One region of the Kitasatospora dryopteridis genome, then DNA from elsewhere that is predicted to be linked to it. Evidence: predicted binding sites of a transcription regulator. Region 1 holds the regulator's gene; each other region holds the start of a gene.

Region 1 (7,709 bases):
CGGCGCGGCGCTTCTTGAAGTCGAAGCGCTCCAGCACCGGGCGGGGGTGGTCCTCCTCCAGCGAGGCGGCGGTGTCGCCGAGCTCGCCGAGCAGCGGCAGCCGCGTCCAGACCACGCCCTCCTTGGTGGCCCTCAGGCTGCCGAAGGAGCCGCCCTCGACCGGGAAGGGGAGGATGCGGTCGGCGATGCCCTCCAGGTCGACCCGGGTGGCGGCGGGGGCGCCGTCCTCGGTGTCCGTGCCCTCCTTGGCGTCCTTGCCGGACGGCCTGCCGTCCTCCTCCTCGCCGCCGACCGGGCGGCCGGCCCGCTGCGGGCCGAACGGCGACGGGGTGTCGGCGGCCAGGGTGATCAGGTAGGGGCGGCAGCCGGTCGGGAACGACAGGTCGAAGGAGTGCGCGTCGTACACCGGGTCGAAGCTGCGCACCGACAGGAAGGCCAGGTGCCTGCCGTCGGAGGTGAAGGCCGGCGCGTAGTCGACGAACCGCTGCTGGGTGGCCTCGCTGACGCTGCGGCTGGTCAGGTCGGCGAGCATGATCTGGCGCAGCGACCAGGCGCCGAGCGCCGGGCTGGACCAGGCCAGCCAGTTGGAGTCCGGGCTGAAGACCAGGCCGGTGGCCTCGCCGTTCTCGCTGCGGGCGAGCTCGTGCACGGTGCCGTCGGAGAGTGCGACGAGCAGCACCCGGCCGTCGTGCGAGGCGACGGCGAGCTGTCGGCCGTCCGGCGAGACGGCCAGGTCGAGGACCCGGCCGAGGCCGCCCGCGGCCAGCCGGCGCCGGTCGGCGGCGAGCACCGCGGGCGCGTACTCGAGCGCGTCGTCGCCCTCGGCGTCGGTGACCCAGACGGCGCCCTGGGTGCCGTCGGCGCCGGGCACCACGCGGGCGAGGCGGGCGCGGGCGCCGGGGGTGGCGTCCAGCACCCGGGCCGGGCCCTCACGGTGCGTCAGCCAGTGCACGGTGCCGCGGACGACGACGGCGCTGGCCCGGCCGGTGCGGTCCGGGGCGACGGCGTCGAGCCGGCCGGCGGCCGAGACCGGGTGCGGCTGGCGGCGGGTGCGCGGACCGGCGAGCCGGATGTCCAGGCGGCGCGGTTCGGCGCCGTCGAGGTCGTCGAGCAGCCAGAGGTCTCCCCCGCTGTGCCAGACCACCCGGGTGCCGTCGGTGGTGGCGTTGCGGGCGTAGAACCCGCCGTCGCTGTGCCGGCGCAGGTCGGAGCCGTCGGGGAGGCTGGAGTACAGCTGCCCGGTGCCCTCGTGATCGGAGAGAAAGGCAATCCTGGAGTTGTGGGGCCCGCCGACCCACAGCGGCGACTCGATGTTGCCGTCCAGGCCGGTGTGCAGCCGCTCGAAGTCCCGCTCGCCGATCCACAGCTTGCCGGTGGTGCCGCCGCGGTAGCGCTTCCAGTGCGCGGGCTCCCGGCTGAAGGCCGACAGCAGCAGCACGCGGTCGCCCTCCGGCTCGAAGGCGAGCCCGCCGACCGGCCCGTAGGGCAGCCGGGCCGGCTCGCCGCCGTCCAGCGGGACGGCGAAGGCCCAGGTGCGGCGCAGGGTGGCCTGACCGGCGGTGGTGACGGCGACCGGGCGGCCGTCGGCCGTCCAGCCGCGCAGCGCGGTGCGGGCGCTGCCCCAGTGGGTGAGTCGCCGGGAGGGGCCGCCGTCGGTGGGGGCGACGTGGATCTCCGGCGCGCCGTCCCGGGTCGATGTCCAGGCGACGTGCCGGCCGTCCGGCGAGAAGCGCGGGTGGCTGACCGGCGTCTGGTCCGCCGTCAGCCGCCAGGCCCGGCCGCCGTCCAGCGGAGCGAGCCAGACGTCGTCCTCGGCGACGAAGGCGACCAGGTCGCCGTGCAGGTGGGGGTGGCGCAGGTAGGCGCCCTGGGAGGTGCTCTGCGGTTCGGTCACAGCAGCACCCTAGGCACCGCCGCGCCGCCCCGCAGGGGGTTTCTTCTTGAGCGTACGAACCCGGCGCGAACCGGCCGCCCGCGCGCCCCGCGGGCAGGGAGGAGTCAGGACCAGCGGCCGGTGCGGCCGAGCAGCAGGGCGCCGGCCGCCACGCCCGCCGTGGAGGTGCGCAGCACCGACGGGCCCAGCCGGTACGGTGCGGCGCCCGCCTCGGCGAAGGCGGCCAGCTCCTCCGGCGAGACGCCGCCCTCCGGGCCGACCACCAGCACGATGTCGCCCTTCTCCGGCAGCGCCGCGGTGGCCAGCGGCTCGGCGCCGTCCTCGTGCAGCACGGCCGCGAAGGCCGCCGCGGACAGCACCGGCGCCAGCTGACGGGTGGTCACGAGGTCGTGGACCTCGGGGAAGCGCAGCCGCCGGGACTGCTTCCCGGCCTCCCGCGCGGTGGCCCGCCACTTGGCGAGGGCCTTGGCGCCGCGGTCGCCCTTCCACTGGGTGATGCAGCGGGAGGCCGCCCACGGGATCACCGCGTCGACGCCGACCTCGGTCATGGTCTCCACCGCGAGCTCGCCGCGGTCGCCCTTGGGGAGGGCCTGGACGACGACGATCCGCGGGCCCGGCTCGGGCTCCTCGCGGACGGTGTCCACGGTGACGTCCAGCGCGTCCTTGCCGTGCACGGCGGTCACCGTGCCGTCGACCCCGAGGCCGAGCCCGTCGGCCAGGGTGATCGCCTCGCCGGCCTCCAGCCGCTTCACCGCGGCCGCGTGCCGCCCCTCGGGCCCGTCCAGCCGCACCACCGCACCGGCCACGGCCCCGGCCAGGACCGCACTCTCGACGACGAACACCGGCGCAGTCATGACAGGGGCTTCCTTACGAGAGTGAGTGCCGAAGGGGCGCGGGGAACTGCGCAGTCCGGGGGTGGGTCACTGCGCGCTCAGGGCCGACCCCTGGTCCGTACGGTGACCCGCATCCGAATTGCGCAGTCCCCCGCGCCCCTGGTGGTCGGCCCTGAGCGGTGGCTCCTAGCGCCCGTTGAAGGCGTCCTTGAGGCGGGAGAACAGGCCCTGCTGGCCCGGTGCGAACTGGCCGGACGGGCGCTCCTCGCCGCGCAGCATGGCGAGCCGCCGCAGCAGCTCCTCCTGCTCGGGGTCGAGCTTGGTCGGCGTCTGCACCTCGACATGCACTATCAGGTCGCCCCGGCCGCCGCCGCGCAGGTGCGTGATGCCGCGGCCGTGCAGCGGGATCGACTGCCCGGACTGGGTACCGGGCCGGATGTCGACCTCCTCCAGCCCGTCGAGGGTCTGCAGCGGCACCTGGGTGCCGAGGGCGGCCGCGGTCATCGGGATGGTGACGGTGCAGTGCAGGTCGTCGCCGCGCCGCTGGAACACCGCGTGGCTGGTCTCGGCGATCTCCACGTACAGGTCGCCGGCCGGGCCGCCGCCGGGGCCGACCTCGCCCTCGCCGGCCAGCTGGATGCGGGTGCCGTTGTCGACACCGGCGGGGATCTTGACGGTGAGGTTGCGGCGGGCGCGGACGCGGCCGTCGCCGGCGCACTCCGGGCACGGGGTCGGCACGACGGTGCCGAAGCCCTGGCACTGCGGGCAGGGGCGGGAGGTCATGACCTGGCCGAGGAAGGACCGGGTGACCTGGGATACCTCGCCCTTGCCGCGGCACATGTCGCAGGTCTGGGCGGAGGTGCCCGGTGCGGCGCCCTCGCCGGAGCAGGTGGTGCAGGTGACGGCGGTGTCGACCTGGAGTTCCTTGGTGGTGCCGAACGCGGCCTCCTCCAGGGTGATCTCCAGGCGGATCATGGCGTCCTGGCCGCGGCGGGTCCGCGAGCGCGGGCCGCGCTGGCCGCCGGCGGCGCCGAAGAAGGCGTCCATGATGTCGGAGAAGCCGAAGCCCGCGGCGCCGAAGCCGCCCGCGCCCGCGCCACCGCCGCCGTTGGGCGACAGCGGGTCGCCGCCGAGGTCGTAGACCTGGCGCTTGGCCGGGTCGGAGAGCACCTCGTAGGCGGCGTTGATCTCCTTGAACCGCTCCTGGGTCTTCGGGTCCGGGTTGACGTCCGGGTGCAGCTCACGCGCGAGGCGTCGGAACGCCTTCTTGATCTCGTCCTGCCCCGCATCCCGTCGGACGCCGAGTACCGCGTAGTAGTCCGTGGCCACCAAATGCTCCGCTTGTTCCGCCTCTAGAAGGTGCTTGCGTCCGACCGGCTGCGCTCGTTGCGCAGCTCGCTGTTACGACTCGGCCAGGATCTGACCCACGTACCGTGCCACCGCTCGCACCGCCCCCATTGTGCCCGGGTAATCCATCCGGGTCGGACCGATCACACCCAGCTTTGCCACGCTCTGGTCGCCCGAACCGTAACCGACGGAGACCACGGACGTGGAATTGAGGCCCTCGTACTCGTTCTCCCGGCCGATCCTGACCGTCATTCCGGACTCCGCGGTCTCACCCAGCAGGCGCAGCAGCACCACCTGCTCCTCCAGTGCCTCCAGCACCGGCTGGATGGTCAGCGGGAAGTCGTGCCCGAAGCGGGTCAGGTTGGCCGTGCCGGCCAGCATGATCCGCTCCTCGTTCTGCTCGGCGAGGGTCTCGAAGAGCGTCGCCAGCACGGTGGAGACGATCGGCCGGTCGCCGGGCTCGAAGGCGTTGGGGAGGTCGTCCAGGACGGAGGGCACGTCCGGCAGCCGGCGGCCTGCGGCCTGGGCGTTGAGCTTGGCCCGCAGGTCGGCCAGCACGCTCTCGCCGACCGTGCCGGGGCAGTCGACGATGCGCTGCTCCACCCGGCCGGTGTTGGTGATCAGGACGAGCATCACCTTCGCGGGTGCCAGCGCGACCAGTTCGACGTGCCGGACGGTGGAGCGGGTCAGCGACGGGTACTGCACGACCGCGACCTGGCGGGTCAGCTGGGCGAGCAGCCGGACGGTGCGGGTGACCACGTCGTCGAGGTCGACTGCGCCCTCCAGGAAGTGCCGGATGGCCCGGCGCTCGGGGGCGGTCATCGGCTTGACCTCGGCCAGCCGGTCGACGAACAGGCGGTAGCCCTTGTCGGTGGGGATGCGGCCGGCGCTGGTGTGGGGCTGGTGAATGAAGCCGTCCTCCTCCAGCGCCGCCATGTCGTTGCGCACCGTCGCCGGGGAGACGCCGAGGTTGTGCCGCTCGACGAGGGCCTTGGAGCCGACCGGCTCCTCGGTGCCCACGTAGTCCTGGACGATCGCGCGCAGCACGGCGAGCCTGCGCTCGTCGAGCGGGCGGACGCTTGGACGCGTGTCGATGAGACGCTCGTCGACCCTGCGCTCATTGACCACGGGGCACGCACCTCCGTCTTCGCCCGTTGGACCTGGTGACCGTCCGGTTCTCTGGCACTCTGGATGGCAGAGTGCCAGGACCGTACCTGCCAGTGTAAGTGCCCGACCCCGACGGCTGGAACGGGCCTCCCACGTGATCCTCGACCGATCCGGCGGGCGCGTCCCGTGCCCTGTCCGGCGGCCGGTGGCAGCATCGAAGGCGAGCGAGCTACCGAAGGAGCAGCGATGTCGTCGACACGGCAGCACTCCCGCTTCGCACCGGACCGCGGCCTGACCGGCCGGATGGTCACCACCATGTTCCTGATCGGCCTGGTCTACGTGGGGTTCACCGGGCTGCTGATCGTCCTGCTGCGCGGTGCCTGGCCGCTGATCCTGGTGCTGTCCGGCGGCCTGTTCGTCGCGCAGTTCTGGTTCAGCGACAAGATCACCCAGAAGGCGATGGGCGCCCACGAGGCGTCGCCCGAGGAGTATCCGCAGCTGCACGGCACGATCGACCGGCTCTGCGCGCTGGCCGACATGCCCAAGCCGCGGGTGGCGGTCGCCCGCAACGACATGCCGAACGCCTTCGCCACCGGCCGCAACCCGCAGAACGCGGTGGTCTGCGTGACCACCGGGCTGCTGCGCCGGCTGGAGCCGGAGGAGCTGGAGGGCGTCCTCGCGCACGAGCTGTCGCACGTCGCGCACCGGGACGTGGCCGTCATGACGGTGGCCGGCTTCCTCGGCGTCCTGGCCGGCGTGATGACCAGGGTCGCGCTGTACGGCGGCTTCCTGGGCGGCAACCGCAACAGCAACGACCCGAACACGGCGATCGCGCTGATCGTCGTCCCGCTGGTCAGCATGGTCGTCTACGCGCTGAGCTTCCTGCTGACCCGGATGCTGTCGCGCTACCGGGAGCTGGCCGCCGACCGCTCGGCGGCGCAGCTGACCGGGCGGCCGAGCGCGCTGGCCTCCGCGCTGACCAAGGTCACCGGGCAGATCGCCGCGATCCCGACCGAGGACCTGCGCAAGGCGCAGCCGTACAACGCCTTCTACTTCGCCCCGGCGCTGAACGCGCGGGAGGCCGCGTCCCAGCTGTTCTCCACCCACCCGTCGCTGGAGCAGCGGCTGGCGCAGCTGGCGAAGATCTCCGCCGAGCTCGGCCGCTGACGGCCGGGGAGAGGACGGTCATGGGATTCCTGGACACCCTGCTCGGGCGGAGCAAGCCGGTGAAGCCGGACCTGGACCAGCTGTTCGGCATCCCGTCCGCCGCGCTCACGCTGGAGGCGGCGGCCGGGTTCCTGCCGACCGGGCTGGGCTCGGTCTGCTTCGCGGCCGTCGAGGGCGGTGCCTTCGAGGAGGTGAAGCGGCAGGTCCGGGCGCTGCTGGACGCGGACACCGACCGCGGCGGCGTCCCGGTGGAGGCCTCCCGCGACGACTACGGGTACTCGTGGCTACTGGCCCGGCACACACCGGAGGAGCTGCCGGACCTGGTCAACGACCTGCACGCGGTCAACAGCGAGCTGGAGGCGCACGGCTTCGGCCCGCAGCTGCTGTGCTCCCTGGTGGGCTTCAAGGACGCCGAGGGCCGGTCGCTGGCGCTGGTGTACCTGTACAAGCGGGGCAGCTTCTACCCGTTCGCGCCGGTTCCGGGCGGCGGGGAGAAGCGGAACAGCCCGCTGGAGCTCCAGGTGAAGGCGATGCTCGGCGACGACCTGCGGATCGAACAGGAGCTGTCCCGGTGGTTCCCGGTCTGGGGCGCACCGGGGCTGTAGCGGGCGCACGGCGGCCCGGCGCGCCGTAGGCCGGACGGGGGATGCGCGGGCGTCGGGCTCGTACACTCCGTCCATGCGCAGCAGGCAGTACGGCCCCGACCTGACCCCGCCCTGGAAGCGGCAGCAGCCGGCCCCGGAGGTGGCTGCCGAGCGGGACCTGGTGGTCGAGGAGGCCGCGACCGGGTTCTGCGGGGCGGTGGTGCGCTGCGAGAAGACCGCGGAGGGCCCGACGGTCACCCTGGAGGACCGGTTCGGCAAGCACCGGGTGTTCCCGATGGTGGAGCGCGGCTTCCTGCTGGAGGGCCGCGTGGTGACCCTGGTGCGGCCCGCGGGGCCGGCCCCCGCGCAGGCGCCGGGCCGCACCGCCTCCGGGTCGGTCGCGGTGCCCGGGGCGCGGGCCCGGGTGGCCCGGGAGTCGCGGATCTACGTCGAGGGGCGGCACGACGCCGAACTGGTCGAGCGGGTCTGGGGCGACGACCTGCGGATCGAGGGCGTCGTCGTGGAGTACCTGGAGGGCGTGGACGACCTGCCGGCGATCGTGGCCCGGTTCGGGCCCGGCCCGGAGCGCCGGCTCGGCGTGCTGGTCGACCACCTGCTGCCGGGCACCAAGGAGCACCGGATCGCGGAGCAGGTCTCCGGCGGCTCGGTGCTGGTGGTCGGCCACCCCTACATCGACGTCTGGCAGGCCGTGAAGCCCGCCTCCGTGGGCATTCCGGCGTGGCCGGAGGTGCCGCGCGGGGAGGTGTGGAAGGAGGG
Region 2 (7,709 bases), 670 kb from region 1:
CTCGCGCCGCCGCAGCGCTCGGTCGGCGCCGGCGCCCTGCTCTACCCGGACACCTTCCCCGGCGCGACCGGCCCGGAGCACGTCACCGCCGGGGCCCTCGCCGACTTCGCCGCCCGCGAGCTGGCGGCCGGCCGGGAGCTGCTGCCCAACGCCCCGCTGTACCTGCGCCGCCCCGACGCCCAGGTCCCGGCCGGCTACAAGGCGGTGCTCCCCGCATGACCGGGCCGTTGGCCGCGGACCGGGACGTCCGATGGACGTGATCCTCCGCCCCATGCGGTGGTGGGACATCGAGCCGGTCATGGAGCTCGAACTGCGGCTCTTCCCCGAGGACGCCTGGTCGCCCGGCATGTACTGGTCCGAGCTGGCCGAGGCCCACCCTGGCGGCTCCCGCCACTACACCGTCGCCACCACCGAGGAAGGCGCGATCGTCGGCTACGCCGGACTGATGGCCGTCGGCGCGGAGAGCGACGTCCAGACCATCGCCGTGGACGAGCGCCTGCAGGGCGCCGGCCTCGGCACCGCCCTGCTGACCGACCTCGTCGAGGAGTCCGCCCGCCGCGGCTGCACCGAACTGCTGCTGGAGGTCCGGGTGGACAACCTGCGCGCCCAGAGGCTGTACGAGCGGTTCGGCTTCCAGCCGGTCGGCGTCCGCCGCGGCTACTACCAGCCCGCGAACGTCGACGCGCTCGTCATGCGCCTAGACCACCCCACGCACGATTCGAAGGACCCGAAGAATGGCTGACGAACCGCTCGTCCTCGGCATCGAGACCTCCTGCGACGAGACCGGCGTCGGCATCGTGCACGGCACCACGCTGCTCGCCGACGCCGTCGCCTCCAGCGTCAACGACCACGCCCGCTACGGCGGCGTCGTCCCCGAGATCGCCAGCCGCGCGCACCTGGAGGCGATGGTCCCCACCATCCAGCGCGCCCTGGACACCGCCGGCGTGAAGGCCACCGACCTCGACGGCATCGCCGTCACCGCCGGCCCCGGCCTGGCCGGCGCGCTGCTGGTCGGCGTCTCCGCCGCCAAGGCCTACGCCTGGGCGCTCGACAAGCCGCTGTACGGCGTCAACCACCTCGCCTCGCACATCTGCGTCGACCAGCTGGAGCACGGCCGGCTGCCCGAGCCGACCATGGCGCTGCTGGTCTCCGGCGGCCACTCCTCGCTGCTGCTGTCCGCCGACATCACCAGCGACGTCCGCCCGCTCGGCGCCACCATCGACGACGCCGCCGGCGAGGCCTTCGACAAGGTCGCCCGGGTGCTCGGCCTCGGCTTCCCCGGCGGCCCGATCGTCGACCGCACCGCCCGCGAGGGCGACGGGAAGGCCATCGCCTTCCCGCGCGGCCTGAGCGCGGCGAACGACCCCGCGTACGACTTCTCCTTCTCCGGCCTGAAGACCGCCGTCGCCCGCTGGGTGGAGGCCAGGCGCCGGGCCGGCGAGGAGGTGCCGATCGCCGACGTCGCCGCCTCCTTCCAGGAGGCCGTCACCGACGTGCTCACCCGCAAGGCCGTCCGGGCCTGCAAGGACAACGGCGTCGACCACCTGATGATCGGCGGCGGCGTCGCCGCCAACTCCCGCCTGCGCGAGATGGCCCAGCAGCGCTGCGACAAGGCCGGCATCGTGCTGCGGGTGCCCCGCCCGGGCCTGTGCACCGACAACGGCGCGATGGTCGCCGCGCTCGGCGCCGAGATGGTCCGGCGCAACCGCACCCCCTCCGCCTTCGACCTGTCCGCGGACTCCTCGCTGCCGGTCACCGAGGTGCACGTCCCGCACACCGAGTTCCACGCGCACGCCCACGAGTCGCTCGGGTGACCCGGGCCCACATGTGGGAGGCCCGTGCCGCCGAGGGGCGGGCCGCCGAGCTGGAGCACTGGGTGCGCGAGAGGGCGCTGCCCGGCCTGCGCGCCGCCGGTCCCGAGCGGCTGGAACTCTTCACCGCCGCGGGCGACCGCGTCCTGCTCATCACCTGGTGGACGGGCGAGCCGGGGCACGTCCCCGATCCGCCGGACGGGTTGCTCGCGCGACCCGTCCACCGGTGGTCGTTCACCAGTACGCACGTCGAGTAGCGTGCTTTCCTGAGAAATCGCTGACCCGGTACTGCGGCCGGGCTGGGTGGGGGAGCGCGCGTTGCCGAAGAGGTCCTTGTCCTGCGTCCTGGGGGCAGCGGCCCTCCTGGCGACCCTGACGGCGTGCGGCAGCACCCCGCGCAGCGCGGCGCAGGCCCCGCCGGCCCGCACCACCGCGCCCGCGAGCGGCGCGCCCGCCACCACCGCGGCGGCCGCCCCCGCCGGCGATCCGGCCGCGGCCCCCGCAGCGGCCTGGGCCAAGTGGGGCCTCAAGCCGCTGCCCGCCGCCCCGGCCGCGCCCGCCGACAAGCCGGTCAAGCTGCCGGCCACCGGGCCCGTCCCGGTCTTCAGCGAGGTGCCGACCACCGACAAGGTCGTCTTCATCACCATCGACGACGGCGCCGAGAAGGACCCGAAGTTCGTCGAGATGGCCACCGACCTCAAGGTGCCCTTCTCGATGTTCCTGACCCGCAACATCGTCCGCAGCGACTACGGCTACTTCAAGCCGCTGCAGGCCCTCGGCAACCGCATCCACAACCACAGCACCGACCACCCCGCGATGAGCGGCCTCTCCGCCGACCGGCAGAAGGCCGAGGTCTGCGACGCCCAGAGCGCTCTCACCGAGCAGTACGGCACCGCCCCGCTGCTGTTCCGCCCGCCCTACGGCGACGGCGCGCACAGCCCCGGCCTGAACAGCGCCGTCCGCCAGTGCGGCCCGCGCGCCGTGGTGCTCTGGCGCGAGTCCATGCAGATCCACGACATGCAGTACCAGTCCGCCGACAAGAAGCTCCGCCCCGGCGACATCATCCTCGCCCACTTCCGCGGCCCCAAGGACCTCAAGGGCGAGACCATGACCAAGATGTTCGGCGAACTGCTCGCCCGCATCCAGGAACAGGGCTTCTCCGTCGGCCGCCTGGAGGACTACATCGCCGCCGGCTGACCCAGCATCATCAGCGGCCCGTGGTCCGTGCGGCTCAGAATCACCGTCACCTCGTGCGGCCCGCTCGGCTTCAGCTGCCGGCGCAGCTCCTCCGGCGTGATCGAGATCCCCCGCTTCTTGATCACCACCGTGCCCGCCCCGCGCTCGCGCAGCAGCGCCTTCAACCGCTTCACGTTGTACGGCTGCACCTCGCCGATCTCGTAGGCGTGCGCGAAGCGGGTGGGCACCAGCTCGTCCGCCGTCACGTACGCGATCTGCGGGTCCACCAGCCGGCCGCCGACGTGCTCCGCCACGTCCGCCACCAGCCCGGCCCGGATCACCGCGCCGTCCGGCTCGTACAGGAAGCGGCCCACCGGGCCCGCCTCCGCGCGCTCACCGGTGCCCGACAGGCTGTGCCCGCCCGGCAGCACCGTCGCCCGGTACGGCGCCGCAGCGGCCGTGCCGAACCAGATCACCGCCTCCTTGACCTCCCCGTGGTCGGAGACCCACTCCGCCTCGGCCCCCTCCGGCACCAGCTCGTGCGGAATGCCGGGAGCGACCTTCAACGCCCCGAACGGCGTGCGCCGCGCCGTCTCCAGCGCCCAGGACAGCGGCGGCGAGTACGCCTCCGGGTCGAAGACCCGCCCCCGCGAGGTGCGCCGCGCCGGATCGGTGAACACCGCGTCGAAGCCCTCGACGTCCACCTCCGTGACGTCCGCGCAGCGCACCTCCACCAGGTCGGCGAGGCCCAGCGCGGCGGCATTCGCCTCCGCCACCGCACAGGTCAACGGATCCCGGTCGACGGCCAGCACCGACACCCCGGCCCGGGCCAGCGCGATCGCGTCCCCGCCGATGCCGCAGCACAGGTCGGCCAGCCGCCGCACCCCCAGGCCCGCGAACCGGGCCGCCCGCCACTCGGCGACGCTGCGCCGGGTCGCCTGCTCCACGCCGTTCGGGGTGAAGTGCATGGCGTCGGCGTCCGCGCCGAACTTCGCCCTGGCCCGCTGCCGCAGCCGCGCCTGCTCCAGCGCCGCCCGCACCAGCTCCGCGGGGTGGCTGCGCCGCAGCCGGGTGGCCAGTGCCAACTCCTGGTCGGGGGTGAACTCCCGCAGTTCGGCGAGCAGGGCCCGCCCCTCGTCGGTCAGCAGCGCCCGGAACGATTCGATCTCCACCCGGCCATTGTCCCCGGGCCCGGCGGCGGGCCGCCGCTCAGCGGCCGAGCGCCGCCAGTGCGGCCGCGACCAGCACCGGCCCGAGCACCACCAGCGAGACCGGGGCGATCCGGTAGCCCCGGCGGGCGGTCGCCGCCATGCCCACCAGCGGCACCGCCACCGCGGCCAGCAGGATGCCGACGCACATCGCCACCGCGCCGGCGCCGCTCCCCGGTGTGGCGAGTGCGAACACCAGGGCGACGGACGCGTAGACGGCGAGGCAGCCGAGCGGCACTTCGAGGGCGAGCAGCCAGGCGGTGTGCAGGAGGTCCCGGCGGACGGACGGTCGGATCGTTGCCATGGGGCAAGCCTGTCGCGGGCGGTGCGCACGCACATGAGTACGACTACTCAGCTTCCCCCGGGGGACACGGGGCGACTCCGTTGGCACTCTGGTTGACTGAGTGCTAACCGCGGCCTATGGTCGTTCCTGGCACTCCCCCTGGGGGAGTGCCAATGCGACGGAGCGCGCCTGACCCCCGCGACGGCAGGCCTGCGGACATCGCCCTTCCCTGTTAGACAACCCCGTAATCTCCGAAGGGGAGCTCGGACGTGACCACCAGCAGCAAGGTTGCCATCAAGCCGCTCGAGGACCGCATCGTGGTCCAGCCGCTCGACGCCGAGACCACCACGGCCTCCGGCCTGGTTATCCCGGACACCGCCAAGGAGAAGCCCCAGGAGGGCGTCGTCCTGGCCGTCGGCCCGGGCCGCTTCGAGGACGGCCAGCGCCTGCCGCTCGACGTCGCCGTCGGTGACATCGTCCTGTACTCCAAGTACGGCGGCACCGAGGTCAAGTACCAGGGCGAGGAGTACCTCGTCCTCTCGGCTCGCGACGTTCTCGCCATCATCGAGAAGTAAGTCGTAACGGCCCGCCCCGGAACCGCGTCAGCTCTGACCCGGGCCGGGGCGTGCTTGTTGGTCAATCCGTAAAACCCTGAGGAAACGGGAACATGGCGAAGATCCTGCAGTTCGACGAGGACGCCCGCCGCTCGCTGGAGCGCGGTGTCAACAAGCTTGCCGACACGGTGAAGGTGACCATCGGCCCCAAGGGCCGCAACGTCGTCATCGACAAGAAGTTCGGCGCCCCCACCATCACCAACGACGGTGTGACCATCGCCCGCGAGGTCGAGCTCGACGACCCGTACGAGAACCTCGGCGCACAGCTCGTCAAGGAGGTGGCCACCAAGACCAACGACGTCGCTGGTGACGGCACCACCACCGCGACCGTGCTCGCCCAGGCCCTGGTCAACGAGGGTCTGCGCAACGTCGCCGCCGGCGCCGGCCCGGCCGCCCTGAAGAAGGGCATCGACAAGGCCGTCGCCGCCGTCTCCGAGCACCTGCTCTCGGTGGCCCGCGAGATCGAGGGCAAGGACGACGTCGCCGCCGTCGCGTCCCTCTCCGCCCAGGACACCCAGGTCGGCGAGCTCATCGCCGAGGCGATCGACAAGGTCGGCAAGGACGGTGTCATCACCGTCGAGGAGTCCAACACCTTCGGCGTCGAGCTCGAGTTCACCGAGGGCATGCAGTTCGACAAGGGCTACCTGTCGCCGTACTTCGTGACCGACGCGGAGCGCCAGGAGGCGGTCCTCGAGGACCCGTACATCCTGATCAACCAGGGCAAGATCTCCTCCATCCAGGAGCTCCTCCCGCTGCTGGAGAAGATCCTGCAGGGCGGCTCCCGCCCGCTGCTGATCATCGCCGAGGACGTCGACGGCGAGGCGCTGTCCACCCTCGTGGTCAACAAGATCCGCGGCACCTTCAACGCGGTGGCCGTCAAGGCCCCGGGCTTCGGCGACCGCCGCAAGGCGATCCTCGGCGACATCGCCGTCCTCACCGGCGGCACCGTCATCTCCGAGGAGGTCGGCCTCAAGCTCGACCAGGTCGGCCTGGACGTGCTCGGCACCGCCCGCCGCGTCACCGTCACCAAGGACGAGACCATCCTCGTCGACGGTGCCGGCGACTCGGACGCCGTGGCCGGCCGCGTCGGCCAGATCAAGGCCGAGATCGCCGCCACCGACTCCGACTGGGACCGCGAGAAGCTGCAGGAGCGCCTGGCCAAGCTGGCCGGCGGCGTCTGCGTCATCAAGGTCGGCGCCGCCACCGAGGTGGAGCTCAAGGAGCGCAAGCACCGCCTGGAGGACGCCATCTCCGCGACCCGCGCCGCGGTCGAGGAGGGCATCGTCGCCGGCGGTGGCGCCTCGCTCGTCCACGCCGCCAAGGTCCTCGAGGGCGGCCTCGGCCTGTCCGGCGACGAGGCCACCGGTGTCGCGGTCGTCCGCAAGGCGCTCGCCGAGCCGCTGCGCTGGATCGCCCAGAACGCCGGCCTGGAGGGCTACGTCATCACCTCCAAGGTCGCCGACCTGGAGACCGGCCACGGCTACAACGCCGCCACCGGCGAGTACGGCGACCTGGTGAAGGCCGGCGTCATCGACCCGGTCAAGGTCACCCGCTCCGCCCTGGAGAACGCCGCCTCCATCGCCTCCCTGCTCCTCACCACCGAGACCCTCGTGGTGGAGAAGAAGGAAGAGGAGGCCGACAACGGCCACGGCCACTCGCACGGCCACGGCCACTCCCACTGACCCCGAGTCGGCCACCCCGGAGGCCCGGCCCTCCCGCCCCACGGCGGGAACGGCCGGGCCTCCGGCGTTTCCGGAAGCGGGGGCATGCCGACGCACCCCCGGGACGCCCCTGCCCGGCCGGTGCCCGCCATCCGCGGCGGTCGGTTCCGCCGGGGTCAAAGGGTGGCTTATAACTGAGCCATGATCGAGGCCCGCCACCTTCGTGTTCTCCGCGCTGTCGCCCGGACCGGCTCCTTCTCCGCGGCCGCCCGCGAACTCGGCTGCACCCAGCCGGCCGTCAGCCAGCAGATGAAGGCGCTGGAGAAGTCGGTGGCCACCCCCCTGGTGGTCCGCTCCGGGAAGGGCATGCAGCTCAGCGAGGCGGGCGAGGTGCTGCTGAAGCACGCCTCCGGCATCCTGGCCGGTCTGTCCGCCGCGGAGGAGGAGGTGGCGGCGATCGCCGGCCTCCGTTCGGGCCGGGTGCGGCTGGTGTCGTTCCCGACGGCGAGCTCCACGCTGGTGCCGCGGGCGGTGGCCCAGGTCAGGGCGGCCAGCCCGGGGATGCGGGTGTCACTGGTGGAGGCGGAGCCGCCGGAGTCGCCGGGGATGCTGCGGGCGGGGGAGTGCGAGGTGGCGCTGGCGTTCCGGTACCCGGACTCGCAGGGCGGTGCCGCGGTGGCACCCTCCCCGCACGCCTCGCCCCGCGAGGCCCGTGCGGCGGCGGTGCTGGAGGCGGCCGCCTCGGCCGCGGCGACCGACTGGTCGGACCTGGTGGTGCAGCCGCTGCTGGACGATCCGCTGGTGGTGCTGGTGCCGGCGGGCCACCGGCTCGCGGACCGGGACGGCCGGCAGCCGGTGGGGCTGGGGGAGCTGGCGGACGAGCCGTGGATCGCGGGCTGTCCGCAGTGCCGCGGGCACCTGGTGGAGCTGTGCGCCGGGGCGGGCTTCGAGCCCCG
Region 3 (7,709 bases), 1.8 Mb from region 1:
AGGAGGCGTTCCGGGCCGGGCGGGCGGCGATCCTGCGGCAGCTGCTGGAGCTGCCCTCGCTCTACCGCACGCCGGAGGCGCTGGCCCGCTTCGACGCCCCCGCCCGGGCCAACCTGGCGGCGGAGCTCAGGAGCCTGGAGAGCTGACCTTGCGCCGGCGCAGTCCGGCCGCGGTCAGCCGCGCGACCAGCTCCTTGCTGCCCACCGGCCGGGCGCCGAGGGCGACGGCCCGGTCGTACCAGGCGGCCGGGATGTCGTAGTGGTCGCGTTCGAAGCCCTTCGCCGGCGCACCGAGGAGTTCGGCGAAGGCGTGCAGTTCCTCGTAGCTGGCGTCGCTGACCAGGTGGGACCAGAACTTGCCGTGGCCGGGCCAGGTCGGCGGGTCTATGAGGATCACGAGAGCTCCCCGACCGGCGCCACCACCACGCCGCGCTTGCCGCACACCCAGTGCGGGTCGGGGCCGAGCTCCGGCTCCACGCTCAGCGCGTGCGGGTCGTCCTCGGCGGCGCAGTCCGCGCACAGCGGCCAGCGCCCGTACGCCTCCAGCAGGGCGTCCTGCACGTCCTGGGCGACCAGCCCGAGGACGAACCCGGCACCGTCCGGCCACTGCTCCAGCCACCACCGCCGGTGCGTCACCGCATCCTCCACCAGCGACACCACCGCCGCATCCGCCACGTCCCGGGCGGTCAGGTCGGCGAGGATCAGCGCACGGGCACCGTGCAGGGCGGCTTCGATCTCAGGACTGGCCATCCGCCCATTCTCCCGCAGCTCACTTGCCGGCCGGGAACCCCTCCGTGCTCAGCTCGATCGCGAACGGCTCGGGCAGCTCGACCGGCTGCCCGAACGGCGTGCGGACACCCCGCTGGTACCGCCCCTGGTCCGGCTCGGAGAACAGGGTGACGGTCGGCCCCTCCTCGTCGAACCGGTCGACCAGCAGGAAGAGCGGGACGGGTGCGTGACCGTACGCCCAGAGCTTCTTCGTGCGGTCGAGCCGGGCGGTGCGCTTCGAGGTGATCTCCACCGCCATCAGCAGCCCGGCCGCGTCGATCGAGGCTTCCTGCGCCACCAAGCGCGCCTTGTCCACCACCACCAGGTCGGGAACGTACAGCTTCTCCAGTGGGACGATCTCCGTGCCCAGGGTCTGGTAGACGCCAACCTCTCGCGGCAGGCACTCGAGCAGCGCCTGGTGAACCTCACCGGCAATCACGTTGTGGCCCACGTTGGGCGGCGGCACCAAGCGGATCTCCCCCTCGTCGATCTCCGCGCGCCAGCCCTCGGGGACGTCCAGCTCCAGCCAGGTGTTCAGCAGGTAGTCCCACTGACGCCCCGGCTCGACCGACATCGCAGTCACCGCCGACCTCCTGTCTCCCGTTCGACGCTCGTGGTCGTCACTGTACGGATCGTCCGAGGTGCCCCATCCGGTCATGGGCCCAGCGTCCCACGGAGGAGTGAACGGCGGGGGGAATGCCGCGAGGGCGGCCTCCCCGTGGTGGGGAGACCGCCCTCGCGGAGCGTTCCGGGCTGCTGATCCTCGGGAGGATCAGAAGTCCATGTCACCGCCCGGCATGCCGCCGCCGGCGGCCGCGGAGGCCTTCTCCGGCTTGTCGGCGATGACGGCCTCGGTGGTGAGGAAGAGCGCCGCGATGGAGGCGGCGTTCTGCAGCGCGGAACGGGTGACCTTGGCCGGGTCGATGATGCCCGCGGCGATGAGGTCGACGTACTCGTTGCTGGCGGCGTTCAGGCCGTGGCCGGCGGGGAGGTTGCGCACCTTCTCCACCACGACGCCGCCCTCGAGGCCGGCGTTGGTCGCGATCTGCTTGATCGGGGCCTCGAGCGCCACGCGGACGATGTTGGCACCGGTGGCCTCGTCGCCCTCCAGCTCCAGCTTGTCGAACGCGACACCGGCCTGCAGCAGGGCGACGCCACCACCGGCGACGATGCCCTCCTCGACGGCGGCCTTGGCGTTGCGGACGGCGTCCTCGATGCGGTGCTTGCGCTCCTTGAGCTCCACCTCGGTGGCCGCGCCGGCCTTGATGACGGCCACGCCGCCGGCCAGCTTGGCGAGGCGCTCCTGGAGCTTCTCGCGGTCGTAGTCCGAGTCGCTGTTCTCGATCTCGGCGCGGATCTGGTTCACGCGGCCGGCGACCTGCTCGCTGTCGCCGCCACCGTCGACGATGGTGGTCTCGTCCTTGGTGATGACCACCTTGCGGGCGGTGCCCAGCAGGTCGAGGCCCGCGTTCTCCAGCTTGAGGCCGACCTCCTCGGAGATGACGGTGCCGCCGGTGAGGATGGCGATGTCGCCGAGCATGGCCTTGCGGCGGTCGCCGAAGCCCGGGGCCTTGACGGCGACGGACTTGAAGGTGCCGCGGATCTTGTTCACGACCAGGGTCGACAGGGCCTCGCCCTCGACGTCCTCGGCGATGATGACGAGCGGCTTGCCGCTCTGCATGACCTTCTCGAGCAGCGGGAGGAGGTCCTTGACCGAGGAGATCTTGGAGTTGGCGATGAGGATGTACGGGTCCTCGAAGCTGGTCTCCATGCGCTCCAGGTCGGTGGCGAAGTACGCGGAGATGTAGCCCTTGTCGAAGCGCATGCCCTCGGTGAGCTCGAGCTCCAGGCCGAAGGTGTTGCTCTCCTCGACGGTGATGACGCCTTCCTTGCCGACCTTGTCCATGGCCTCGGCGATGAGCTCGCCGATCTGGGTGTCGGCGGCGGAGATGGAGGCGGTGGAGGCGATCTGCTCCTTGGTCTCCACGTCCTTGGCCTGGGCGAGCAGCTGGTCGGAGACGGCCGAGACGGCCTTCTCGATACCGCGCTTCAGGGCCATCGGGTTGGCGCCGGCGGCGACGTTGCGCAGACCCTCGCGGACGAGCGCCTGGGCGAGCACGGTGGCGGTGGTGGTGCCGTCACCCGCGACGTCGTCGGTCTTCTTGGCGACCTCCTTGACGAGCTCCGCGCCGATCTTCTCGTACGGGTCCTCGAGCTCGATCTCCTTGGCGATGGAGACACCGTCGTTGGTGATCGTGGGGGCGCCCCACTTCTTCTCAAGGACGACGTTGCGGCCCTTGGGGCCGAGCGTGACCTTGACGGCGTCGGCAAGCTGGTTCATACCGCGCTCAAGGCCGCGGCGAGCTTCCTCATCAAAAGCGATGATCTTGGCCATCTGAAGTGGTCCTCCGGGACACGGTCGACTGCTCGGACCAGAGGTGCCCGCGACGGACGGCCCTGTGAGCGGGGGTCCTTTCCCCTACCGCTCGCCGGGGCCTCACCGACCCGGTCCGCTTGTCACTCTCATGCTGTGAGTGCTAACGCCAATGATTAGCACTCACAGGTGGCGAGTGCAAGCCCGATCGCCGTGTCCCCGCGGACCGGCCGTACCGGTTCCGGACACGACGCAGGCCCGTACGACGTGTCGTACGGGCCTGTCGCGAAGAAACCGCCGACCAGCTCGTGACGAGCCGAGGGCTCCGCAGGTTTCGAAGGTCAGCCCGCGGCGGCACGAACCATGTCCGCCTGCGGCCCCTTCTGCCCCTGGGAGATCTCGAACTCGACCCGCTGGCCCTCTTCGAGGGTGCGGTAGCCGTCCATCTGGATCGCGCTGTAGTGGACGAACACGTCCGCACCACCGTCGACCGCGATGAAGCCGTAGCCCTTCTCCGCGTTGAACCACTTGACGGTGCCCTGAGCCATTCCGAACTCCCCTTGTGCTGTGCTGGCCATTCACGGGTCCGCAGTCTTTGCGGGCCCAGGTCCGGTGGGCCTGCCCGAGGGAACCCCCCCTGGGCGCAGCCCTGCACGCCGCAGACCACCGCCCGCGGCCCTTCAACGGGTCCGGCGGACGGGTGAATGCGTCGACCGCGGCTGAATGTATCCGGACAGGAGCCCTGTGCAACAGGGCCAACTTCATGGAAATCCCGGGCCATGACAAGGGATATGACGGGATGAAAGCGGCGGATCTCGGCAATTCACGCCGGACATAACGGGCAGAAAACGACATATTGCCGTATGAATTCTGACACTTGCCTGACAGGTTCGTCCCCGTGCCGTCCGTGCCCCGTCTCAGCGGGCGGACGTGGCCGTCGATCGGCCCCTGAGCGCTGCGCACACGATCCGACCGGTCGGCCGGGCTGCGGAATTCCGGGTATTGCGGCTGATCAGGGCGGGCGGCGCGGAGGGGAGCACTGCCACGGCCGAACTCTACTCCCCGTCAGGCGGTGGTATTTCCACCCGGCACGGCGAGAGCCGCCGCCGGGACCGGAAAATCGGGTTCCGGTCCCGGCGGCGGCTCTCCGCTTCCCGTCTCGGACGGGCCGTCAGCAGCCGCCGGCCACCGCGGGGATGATCGACACCGAGGCGCCGTCCTTGACCGCGGTCTCCAGGCCGTCGGCGAAGCGCACGTCGTCGTCGTTCACGTAGACGTTGACGAAGCGGCGGAGCTTGCCGGCGTCGTCCAGGATGCGGGCGGAGATGCCGGTGTGGTTCTGCTCCAGGTCCGCGATGACCGCGGCCAGGGTGTCGCCCTCGGCGGTCACCTCGGCGGAGCCGCCGGTGTAGGTGCGCAGGATGGTCGGGATGCGGACGGTGGCGCTCATGCGGTGCTCCTTGCGGACGGGGGTGGGCTGCTTAGACGAGGCCGGCGGCGCGGAAGGACTCCAGCGTCGGGCGGATGGTGGCGGTCAGACCGGCGTCGGCGACCGCGTCGAGGGTCTTCAGGCCGTCGCCGGTGTTGATCGCGACGGTCTCCTTCGACGGGTCCAGCTGCCCGGTCTCGACCAGCTTCTTGAGGACGCCGACGGTCACGCCGCCCGCGGTCTCGGCGAAGATGCCCTCGGTGCGCGCCAGCAGCTTGATGGCGGCCACCACCTCGGCGTCGGTGACGTCCTCGACGGCACCACCGGTACGGCGAGCGATGTCCAGCACGTACGGGCCGTCGGCCGGGTTGCCGATCGCCAGCGACTTGGCGATGGTCTGCGGCTTGACCGGGCGGATCACGTCGTGGCCGGCCTTGAAGGCGGCGGAGACCGGGGAGCAGCCCTCGGCCTGGGCGCCGAAGATCCTGTAGGGGCGGTCCTCGACCAGGCCGAGCTTGATCAGCTCCTGCAGGCCCTTGTCGATCTTGGTGAGCTGGGAGCCCGACGCGATCGGGATCACGATCTGCTCCGGCAGCCGCCAGCCGAGCTGCTCGCAGATCTCGAAGGCCAGCGTCTTGGAGCCCTCGCCGTAGTACGGGCGGAGGTTGACGTTGACGAAGCCCCAGCCCTCGCCGGCCGGGTCGCCGATCAGCTCGGAGCAGAAGCGGTTCACGTCGTCGTAGTTGCCGTCGATGCCGACCAGGGCGCCTCCGTACACACCGGCCATGACGATCTTGCCCTGCTCCAGGTCGTGCGGGATGAACACGCAGGACTTGAATCCGGCCCGGGCCGCGGCCGCGCCGACCGCGCCGGCCAGGTTGCCGGTGGAGGAGCAGGAGAGCGTGGTGAAGTCGAAGGCGCGGGCGGCCTCGATGGCGCAGGCCACCACCCGGTCCTTGAAGGAGTGCGTGGGGTTGCCCGAGTCGTCCTTGACGTGCAGCTGGGCGGTGAAACCGAGCTCGCGGCCGAGGTTGTCGGCCTTCACCAGCGGGGTCCAGCCGGGGTTCAGGTTGGGCTTGCCGGCCACGTCCGCGGGCACCGGCAGCAGCGGGGCGTAGCGCCAGATGCTGGCCGGGCCGGCCTCGATCCGCTTGCGGAGCTCCGCGGCGTCGTAGCCGGAGTAGTCGTAGGCGATCTCCAGCGGGCCGAAGCACTCGAGACAGGCGAAGCTCGGGCCGAGCGGGAAGCGGGTGCCGCACTCGCGACAGGAAAGCGCTGCGGCCGGACCGAGATCGACGGCGGCAACGGGTGCAGGGGTAGCGGTAGCCATGGTGGCGGAGGCCTCTCTCCTCATCTTCCCCGTGACGCGGTTGCGCCACAGGCCGGAATTGGCACCTGTCCCGCGGGCCTGCGACCGCCGCGCGAGAAGGTTGCCGGGACGTCAACGGGCCGTTCCCTCAGTCCCTCTGGATGAGCTCTGTGAAGTTGTGTGTCGTGCGCTGCGGCGACCCCGGCGTGCGAAGGCTCGATCGCAGTACGAAGACTGTATCCGAAGGCCCGGGCGCCGAGAGGTTGCGTCCGATCCGCGAGATGGAAGTTGCGAGGAGCGAGACCGTGACCGAGTTGCCCCGTCCCGACGTCCTCCCGGAGGTGGCGTCCTGGCTGCGTCGCCGCTCCTGGACGGCGGCCGACCGCCCCCTGGAGCGGCTGCTCGCCGCCAAGCGGGCGGCGGGCCGGGCCGGCACCGTCAGCGTCGTCCTGCCCGCACTCGACGAGGAACCGACCGTCGGGGAGATCGTCGCCACCGTCCGCGAGGAGCTGATGGAGCGCCACCCCCTGGTCGACGAACTGGTGGTGGTCGACTCCGGCTCGGTCGACCGGACCGCCGAGACCGCCCGCGCGGCCGGCGCCCGCGTGGTGCACAGGGACGACGTACTCCCCCGGCTCGCGGCGGCCCCCGGCAAGGGCGAGGTGCTCTGGCGCTCGCTGCTGGTGACCACCGGCGAGATCGTCTGCTTCGTCGACGCCGACCTGCGGGAGTTCGACCCGGCCTTCGTCTCCGGCATCGTCGGCCCGCTCCTCACCGACCCCGGGATCCAGCTGGTCAAGGCGATGTACGACCGTCCGCTGGAGACCGAGGGGGCGGTGGTGCCGGCCGGCGGCGGACGGGTAACCGAGCTGGTCGCCCGGCCGCTGCTCAACCTGCACTGGCCGCAGCTGGCCGGCTTCGTCCAGCCGCTCGGCGGCGAGTACGCGGCGCGCCGTTCGCTGCTGGAGCGGCTGCCCTTCCCGACCGGGTACGGGGTGGAACTCGGCCTGCTGGTGGACGCCCTGGAGGAGGTCGGCCTGGACGCGCTGGCCCAGGTCGACGTCGGGGTGCGGCACCACCGCCACCAGGACGGCCAGGCGCTCGGGCGAATGGCCGCCACGATCTACCGCACCGCCCTGGAGCGGCTCGACCGCGCCCACCGGCTGAAGGCCGGCGAGGACCTCGTCCACCCGCTGCTCACCCAGTTCAGCCGGGACCCGGGCACCCGCGGCTTCACCGCGCACACCCACGAGGTCACCGCCCTGGAACGCCCGCCGATGCGGACCGTCCCCGAGTACCGGGACCGCTGAGCGCAGCCCGCGCAGGACTTCGAATGGTTTGCCGCGGCGGTCCCGCGGCAAGCTAGGGGATATGGCCGATCTCGCGTTCGAACGTACGCAGCAGTCCGGCGCCGCCCCCGTCCTGGTGGCCTCGAACCGCGGCCCGGTGTCCTTCAGCAGCGGGGACGACGGCACGCTCACCCTGAAGAGAGGCGGTGGCGGCCTGGTCTCCGGGCTGTCCGCGATCGACGACCCCTCGGCGGTCTGGGTCTGCGCCGCCCTCGGCGACGCCGACCGGACGGCCGCCCGGCAGGCCCCGGACGGACGGCTCGACCTCGCCGGCCACGACGTGGGCGGACAGGCCGTCCGGATGCTGGACATCGAGCCCGGCACCTTCGCCCGCGCCTACAACGGCATCGCCAACTCCACCCTGTGGTTCGTCCACCACCTGCTGTACGACACCCCGGTCTCCCCGGTCTTCGACGACCGGTTCCGCCGCGAGTGGGAGTCCTACACCGCGTACAACACCGCCTTCGCCGAGGCGCTGGCC

Evidence for each region. Region 1 encodes HrcA, which represses chaperone genes, less so after heat shock. Its sites were predicted from a motif close to TTNGCACTCNGNNNNNCNGAGTGCNAA; they were not measured.
Region 2: groES (co-chaperone GroES) is a predicted target of HrcA. The motif match lies at 4,580-4,606, and genes of this name have one in related genera.
Region 3: groL (chaperonin GroEL) is a predicted target of HrcA. The motif match lies at 3,282-3,308, and genes of this name have one in related genera.

What each region holds. Positions count from the first base shown of each region.
Region 1 is NZ_CP192749.1:2,611,479-2,619,187, forward strand. Features, by position in the region: gene ACQ614_RS11885 (S41 family peptidase) at 1-1,894, opposite strand, end outside; gene ACQ614_RS11890 (16S rRNA (uracil(1498)-N(3))-methyltransferase) at 1,999-2,748, opposite strand; gene dnaJ (molecular chaperone DnaJ) at 2,914-4,056, opposite strand; gene hrcA (heat-inducible transcriptional repressor HrcA) at 4,129-5,169, opposite strand; gene htpX (zinc metalloprotease HtpX) at 5,428-6,348, shown strand; gene pspAB (PspA-associated protein PspAB) at 6,369-6,953, shown strand; gene ACQ614_RS11915 (DUF3097 domain-containing protein) at 7,027-7,709, shown strand, end outside.
Region 2 is NZ_CP192749.1:3,281,233-3,288,941, reverse strand. Features, by position in the region: gene tsaB (tRNA (adenosine(37)-N6)-threonylcarbamoyltransferase complex dimerization subunit type 1 TsaB) at 1-219, shown strand, start outside; gene rimI (ribosomal protein S18-alanine N-acetyltransferase) at 251-742, shown strand; gene tsaD (tRNA (adenosine(37)-N6)-threonylcarbamoyltransferase complex transferase subunit TsaD) at 735-1,814, shown strand; gene ACQ614_RS14790 (hypothetical protein) at 1,826-2,068, shown strand; gene ACQ614_RS14785 (polysaccharide deacetylase family protein) at 2,130-3,008, shown strand; gene ACQ614_RS14780 (class I SAM-dependent methyltransferase) at 2,990-4,159, opposite strand; gene ACQ614_RS14775 (hypothetical protein) at 4,197-4,499, opposite strand; gene groES (co-chaperone GroES) at 4,748-5,053, shown strand; gene groL (chaperonin GroEL) at 5,146-6,774, shown strand; gene ACQ614_RS14760 (LysR family transcriptional regulator) at 6,955-7,709, shown strand, end outside.
Region 3 is NZ_CP192749.1:4,445,509-4,453,217, reverse strand. Features, by position in the region: gene ACQ614_RS20360 (HD domain-containing protein) at 1-146, shown strand, start outside; gene ACQ614_RS20355 (DUF4031 domain-containing protein) at 127-396, opposite strand; gene ACQ614_RS20350 (hypothetical protein) at 393-749, opposite strand; gene ACQ614_RS20345 (Uma2 family endonuclease) at 769-1,350, opposite strand; gene groL (chaperonin GroEL) at 1,540-3,162, opposite strand; gene ACQ614_RS20335 (cold-shock protein) at 3,483-3,689, opposite strand; gene ACQ614_RS20330 (ubiquitin-like small modifier protein 1) at 4,313-4,591, opposite strand; gene thrC (threonine synthase) at 4,623-5,900, opposite strand; SAM riboswitch class I at 5,918-6,047, opposite strand; gene ACQ614_RS20320 (glucosyl-3-phosphoglycerate synthase) at 6,185-7,189, shown strand; gene ACQ614_RS20315 (alpha,alpha-trehalose-phosphate synthase (UDP-forming)) at 7,251-7,709, shown strand, end outside.